DNA from 2 places in the Vagococcus martis genome. Region 1 is predicted to be linked to the other one. Evidence: a T-box and tRNA genes for the amino acid it is inferred to sense, from the RefSeq annotation. Region 1 holds a T-box; the other holds one or more tRNA genes.
What was found. A T-box is a leader RNA that pairs with one kind of tRNA and senses whether it is charged. The one in region 1 lies ahead of BW731_RS07200 (valine--tRNA ligase), so its partner is inferred to be a tRNA-Val.
Positions count from the first base shown of each region.

Region 2: it encodes a tRNA-Val, which carries the amino acid that the T-box ahead of BW731_RS07200 (valine--tRNA ligase) is inferred to sense. The anticodon was not compared.

Region 1 covers NZ_MVAB01000001.1:1,481,555-1,484,926, reverse strand. Annotated here, with positions in the region: gene BW731_RS07210 (redox-sensing transcriptional repressor Rex) at 1-630, shown strand, start outside; gene tpx (thiol peroxidase) at 709-1,200, shown strand; T-box leader at 1,243-1,438, shown strand; gene BW731_RS07200 (valine--tRNA ligase) at 1,497-3,372, shown strand, end outside.
Region 2 covers NZ_MVAB01000001.1:1,147,292-1,150,663, forward strand. Annotated here, with positions in the region: tRNA gene BW731_RS05515 (tRNA-Glu) at 1-32, opposite strand, end outside; tRNA gene BW731_RS05520 (tRNA-Ser) at 58-145, opposite strand; tRNA gene BW731_RS05525 (tRNA-Ile) at 158-231, opposite strand; tRNA gene BW731_RS05530 (tRNA-Gly) at 245-315, opposite strand; tRNA gene BW731_RS05535 (tRNA-Phe) at 324-396, opposite strand; tRNA gene BW731_RS05540 (tRNA-Asp) at 405-477, opposite strand; tRNA gene BW731_RS05545 (tRNA-Met) at 481-554, opposite strand; tRNA gene BW731_RS05550 (tRNA-Ser) at 564-653, opposite strand; tRNA gene BW731_RS05555 (tRNA-Glu) at 664-735, opposite strand; tRNA gene BW731_RS05560 (tRNA-Ile) at 770-843, opposite strand; tRNA gene BW731_RS05565 (tRNA-Gly) at 857-927, opposite strand; tRNA gene BW731_RS05570 (tRNA-Asp) at 939-1,011, opposite strand; tRNA gene BW731_RS05575 (tRNA-Met) at 1,015-1,088, opposite strand; tRNA gene BW731_RS05580 (tRNA-Ser) at 1,098-1,187, opposite strand; tRNA gene BW731_RS05585 (tRNA-Ile) at 1,202-1,275, opposite strand; tRNA gene BW731_RS05590 (tRNA-Met) at 1,290-1,363, opposite strand; tRNA gene BW731_RS05595 (tRNA-Arg) at 1,401-1,474, opposite strand; tRNA gene BW731_RS05600 (tRNA-Leu) at 1,483-1,568, opposite strand; tRNA gene BW731_RS05605 (tRNA-Gly) at 1,582-1,653, opposite strand; tRNA gene BW731_RS05610 (tRNA-Thr) at 1,661-1,733, opposite strand; tRNA gene BW731_RS05615 (tRNA-Leu) at 1,745-1,826, opposite strand; tRNA gene BW731_RS05620 (tRNA-Lys) at 1,832-1,904, opposite strand; tRNA gene BW731_RS05625 (tRNA-Val) at 1,914-1,986, opposite strand; rRNA gene rrf (5S ribosomal RNA) at 2,004-2,119, opposite strand; rRNA gene BW731_RS05635 (23S ribosomal RNA) at 2,198-3,372, opposite strand, start outside.

The sequences.
Region 1 (3,372 bases):
AAAGCAACAACTAAACGTATACCACTTTATTTTCGATATTTGAAAACATTACATGAAGCAGGTGTTAAACGCATCAAATCAAATGAGTTTAGTAAAATGATTCAAATCCCATCAGCGACTATTAGACGAGATTTTTCTCATTTTGGTGAATTAGGACGTAGTGGATATGGGTATGATGTTCCTTATTTGATAGAAGTATTTAGTGATATTCTAAAAACAGATATTGAAAAACGTATTGCACTTGTTGGGGCTGGTAATCTTGGAAAAGCGCTTATTAAAAATAATTTCAGACGAGATACTAACTTAAATATCGTTGCAGCGTTTGATACAAATCCGGAACTTATTGGAGAAAAAATCAATGGTATCACAGTAAAAAATATGAGTGAGTTAAAAAGTATTGTGAAAAAAGAAGGAATCACGACAGTTATTATGACTGTACCGAGTAGTAAAGCCCAACAGGTCATTGACCAAGTGGTAGACGCAGGTGTAACGGCTATTCTTAATTTTGCTCCTAAACGGTTGAAAGTCCCATCTCACGTACAAGTCCAATACATTGATTTAACAACAGAATTACAAACGTTAATTTATTACGATGAAAATTATAATCATGCAAATGTTGACTTGATTTAGTTTTTTCGAGGCATGAACTTTGTATATTTGACTTTATTTAACTATAATGAAGTAAAGTCATGAAAAGGATGTGTCGACATGGAAGTATTGTTAAAAGGAAACCCAGTAGAATTAGTAGGGACACCACCAAAAGTTGGAGAAAAAGCCCCATTATTTCGTTTAAAAGATTTGTCAGATAATGTGATTTCATTAGAGGAATTAAAAGGAAAACCAGTTATTATTAGTGTGGTACCTGATATTGATACTAGTGTTTGTGCACTACAGACAAAACACTTTAATAAAGAAGCCGCGACAATGAAAGACGTGTATTTTTTAACGATTTCAAATAACACAAAAGAACAATTAGCTAATTGGTGTGCAGCTGAATCAGTTGACATGACAATGTTAAGAGATGAAGAAGGTGTTGTTGGAAAAGAATATGGTATTTTAATTCCATCAATTAATCGTTTAGCACGCTCAATTTTTGTGTTAGACAAAGATGGCGTCATTACATATGAAGAAATCGTACCAGAAGTATCAAGTGAACCAAATTATGTTAAAGCATTAGATGCTGCAAAAGCACTAATCTAAGTTTGACGAAATGATGCTATCAAGGTAAAATGAATGTCATAAACAACCACAAAGAATAGGAAGAGTAATACTTGGATGTGTTGCAGAAAGAAAATCCATCGGCTGAAAGATTTTCCATTTAAGAGTATGAAGGTAGCCTAGGAGTGGGAACCGTATTGTCAACGTTATATGACCTAGAGAGATAAGCGTATTTGTATGCTTATAAGATAGGTGGTACCGCGAGATAATCGTCCTAAAGTTAGAAATAACTTTAGGGCTTTTTTGTTTTGAAAAATAAAAAATAAGGAGAAATGTATATGACAGATGAACAACAAAACTTAGCGCCAAAGTTTGACCCAAAAGCTGTTGAAAAAGGGCGTTATAAAGAGTGGCTAGAAAAAGATTTATTTAAACCAAGTGGGGATGAAAGTGCACCAGCGTATTCTATTGTCATTCCACCACCAAATGTGACAGGAAAGCTTCATTTAGGTCATGCATGGGACACAACGCTGCAAGATATGATTATTCGTCAAAAAAGAATGCAAGGCTTTGATACATTATGGTTACCTGGTATGGATCATGCTGGAATTGCGACTCAAGCGAAAGTTGAAGAAAAATTACGTGGTGAAGGGGTGTCACGATATGATTTAGGTCGTGAAAAATTCATCGAAACAACGAAAGAATGGAAAGAAGAATATGCCGGACATATTCGTGAGCAATGGGCAAAATTAGGGTTATCGTTAGATTATTCTAGAGAAAGATTTACTTTAGATGATGGGTTATCTGATGCGGTGAAAAAAGTGTTTGTGACACTTTATAATAAAGGTCTTATTTATCGTGGTGAGTACATTATTAATTGGGACCCACAAGCAAAAACCGCTCTATCTGATATCGAAGTCATTCATAAAGACATCGAAGGTGCGTTTTATCATATGTATTATCCATTAGCTGATGGCAGTGGAAAATTAGAAATTGCGACAACACGTCCAGAAACCATGCTTGGAGACACAGCAGTTGCCGTTCACCCTAAAGATGAACGTTATCAACATTTAATTGGCAAAACAGTGATTTTACCATTAGTGGATAAAGAAATTCCGATTGTCGCTGATGATTATGTTGATATGGAATTTGGAACAGGTGTCGTAAAAATTACACCAGCGCATGACCCTAATGACTTTGAGGTGGGTAATCGTCATGATTTACCTCGTGTTAACGTGATGAATGATGATGCGACAATGAATGATTTAGCTGGTAAATATGCCGGTATGGATCGTTTCACTGCGCGTAAAGCAGTCATTAAGGATTTAGATGAGTTAGGACTACTTAAAGGCATTGAAAAAATGACTCATAGTGTTGGTCACTCTGAGCGAACTGGAGTCGTGGTTGAGCCAAGATTATCAACGCAATGGTTTGTTAAAATGGCGCCACTTGCAAAAAAAGCTGTTGAAAACCAAGCAACAGATGACGCCGTTGATTTTTATCCACCACGTTTTAATCAGACATTCTTAACATGGATGGAAAATGTACATGACTGGGTAATTTCTCGTCAACTTTGGTGGGGACATCGTATTCCAGCTTGGTACCATAATGAAACAGGCGAAGTCTATGTTGGAGAAGAAGCACCTAAAGACATTGAAAACTGGCATCAAGATGAAGATGTGTTAGATACATGGTTCAGTTCAGCTCTTTGGCCATTTTCAACAATGGGTTGGCCGGATACTGAGTCACATGACTTCAAACGTTATTTCCCAACGAATACATTAGTAACTGGTTATGACATTATTTCCTTCTGGGTAAGTCGCATGATTTTCCAAAGTTTAGAATTTACTGGAGAAAGACCATTTGAAAATGTGTTGATTCACGGATTAATTCGTGCGGAAGATGGCCGTAAAATGAGTAAATCTCTTGGTAATGGTATCGACCCAATGGATGTCATTGATCAATACGGGGCAGATGCGTTGCGTTGGTTCTTATCAAATGGCTCAACACCAGGTCAAGACATGCGTTTTAGTTATGAAAAAATGGATGCTGCTTGGAATTTCATCAATAAAATTTGGAATGCCTCTCGTTTTGTATTAATGAACGTTGAAGGAATGACGTACGATGATATTTCTCTTGATGGTGATAAGACTGTTGCAGATAAATGGATTTTAACTCGCTTAAATGAAACGATTGAAAAAGTAACGAACTTCT
Region 2 (3,372 bases), 330 kb from region 1:
GGGCGGTGTCTTAACCGCTTGACCAACGGGCCAATATAATATTATAAAAAATAATAATGGAGAAGGAGGGATTTGAACCCTCGCGCCAGTTACCCGACCTATACCCTTAGCAGGGGCACCTCTTCAGCCACTTGAGTACTTCTCCAAATTATAATAATGGGCCTAAATGGACTCGAACCATCGACCTCACGCTTATCAGGCGTGCGCTCTAACCAGCTGAGCTATAGGCCCTATTTATTTTTAAAGCGGGTGACGAGAATCGAACTCGCGACAACAGCTTGGAAGGCTGTAGTTTTACCACTAAACTACACCCGCTAATAAAATGGCGCAAGACAGAATCGAACTGCCGACACACGGAGCTTCAATCCGTTGCTCTACCAACTGAGCTACTGCACCATTAAAGACGGTCCCGACGGGAATCGAACCCGCGATCTCCTGCGTGACAGGCAGGCATGTTAACCCCTACACCACGGAACCTAATTGCGGAGACAGGATTTGAACCTGTGACCTTCGGGTTATGAGCCTGACGAGCTACCTAGCTGCTCCACTCCGCGATATTAATAAGGAGGATAAGGGATTCGAACCCTTGCGTGCTTTTACACACCTGACGGTTTTCAAGACCGTTCCCTTCAGCCGGACTTGGGTAATCCTCCATAATACTCATGACCCGTACGGGACTCGAACCCGTGTTACCGCCGTGAAAGGGCGGTGTCTTAACCGCTTGACCAACGGGCCATAATTTTAAATAATCGTATAAAAATTTATACTATGGGCCTAAATGGACTCGAACCATCGACCTCACGCTTATCAGGCGTGCGCTCTAACCAGCTGAGCTATAGGCCCTATTTATTTTTAAAGCGGGTGACGAGAATCGAACTCGCGACAACAGCTTGGAAGGCTGTAGTTTTACCACTAAACTACACCCGCTAATAAAACAACGGTCCCGACGGGAATCGAACCCGCGATCTCCTGCGTGACAGGCAGGCATGTTAACCCCTACACCACGGAACCTAATTGCGGAGACAGGATTTGAACCTGTGACCTTCGGGTTATGAGCCCGACGAGCTACCTAGCTGCTCCACTCCGCGATATTAATAAGGAGGATAAGGGATTCGAACCCTTGCGTGCTTTTACACACCTGACGGTTTTCAAGACCGTTCCCTTCAGCCGGACTTGGGTAATCCTCCATATGAACTTACAATGGACCTTGTAGGACTCGAACCTACGACCGCCCGGTTATGAGCCGGGAGCTCTAACCAACTGAGCTAAAGGTCCAAAGGTCGTAATTATCGCGGCGGAGGGGATCGAACCCCCGACCTCCCGGGTATGAACCGGACGCTCTAGCCAGCTGAGCTACACCGCGAAAATAAAATGGCGTTACTATTAATAATACAATCTAACGCGCCCAAGAGGAGTCGAACCCCTAACCTTCTGATCCGTAGTCAGACACTCTATCCAGTTGAGCTATGGGCGCTATTTTGATGCCGAGGACCGGAATCGAACCGGTACGGTGATCACTCACCGCAGGATTTTAAGTCCTGTGCGTCTGCCAGTTCCGCCACCCCGGCTAGAACTTATTAAAGCGGAAGACGGGGTTCGAACCCGCGACCCCCACCTTGGCAAGGTGATGTTCTACCACTGAACTACTTCCGCTTATAGATGCCGGCTAAAGGACTTGAACCCTCGACCCTCTGATTACAAATCAGATGCTCTACCAACTGAGCTAAGCCGGCATATATAATAATGCGGGTGAAGGGACTTGAACCCCCACGCCGTTAGGCGCTAGATCCTAAATCTAGTGCGTCTGCCAATTCCGCCACACCCGCATATATGACCCGTACTGGGCTCGAACCAGTGACCCTCTGATTAAAAGTCAGATGCTCTACCAACTGAGCTAACGAGTCTAAATCTTATGGAGGTTAACGGGATCGAACCGCTGACCCCCTGCTTGTAAGGCAGGTGCTCTCCCAGCTGAGCTAAACCTCCATCACTAAAAAATATAAGCACGGCAACGTCCTACTCTCACAAAGGGAAACCCTTCACTACCCTCGGCGCTAAGAAGCTTAACTTCTGTGTTCGGCATGGTTACAGGTGTATCCTTCTTGCCATCGTCACCGCACTTATATATTATTGAGTAATTGCTCACTCAAAACTGAATGTTAAAGTTATCTATCATCATAATTGTCCACCGCTTATTTTGGTTAAGTCCTCGACCGATTAGTACTAGTCCGCTCCATACATCACTGTACTTCCACTCCTAGCCTATCTACCTGATCATCTTTCAGGGGTCTTACTTCCTTAAAGGAATGGGAAATCTCATCTTGAGGGGGGCTTCACGCTTAGATGCTTTCAGCGTTTATCCCGTCCATACATAGCTACCCAGCAATGCCCTTGGCAGAACAACTGGTACACCAGAGGTATGTCCATCCCGGTCCTCTCGTACTAAGGACAGCTCCTCTCAAATTTCCAACGCCCGCGACGGATAGGGACCGAACTGTCTCACGACGTTCTGAACCCAGCTCGCGTGCCGCTTTAATGGGCGAACAGCCCAACCCTTGGGACCGACTACAGCCCCAGGATGCGACGAGCCGACATCGAGGTGCCAAACCTCCCCGTCGATGTGAACTCTTGGGGGAGATAAGCCTGTTATCCCCAGGGTAGCTTTTATCCGTTGAGCGATGGCCCTTCCATGCGGAACCACCGGATCACTAAGCCCGACTTTCGTCCCTGCTCGAGTTGTAGCTCTCGCAGTCAAGCTCCCTTCTGCCTTTGCACTCTACGAATGATTTCCAACCATTCTGAGGGAACCTTTGGGCGCCTCCGTTACCTTTTGGGAGGCGACCGCCCCAGTCAAACTGTCCATCTGACACTGTCTCCCACCACGATTAGTGGTGCGGGTTAGAATGGTCATAACACAAGGGTAGTATCCCACCAGCGCCTCCATCGAAACTAGCGTTCCGACTTCTACGGCTCCTACCTATCCTGTACATGTGTCACAAACATTCAATATCAAACTACAGTAAAGCTCCATGGGGTCTTTCCGTCCTGTCGCGGGTAACCTGCATCTTCACAGGTACTAAAATTTCACCGAGTCTCTCGTTGAGACAGTGCCCAAATCGTTACGCCTTTCGTGCGGGTCGGAACTTACCCGACAAGGAATTTCGCTACCTTAGGACCGTTATAGTTACGGCCGCCGTTTACTGGGGCTTCAATTTTGAGCTTCGCTATTGCTAACCCATCCTCTTAACCTTCCAGCACCGGGCAGGCGTCAGCCCCTATACGTCATCTTTCGATTTTGCAGAGACCTGTGTTTTTGATAAACAGTCGCTTGGGCCTATTCACTGCGGCTGAACTTGCGTTCAGCACCCCTTC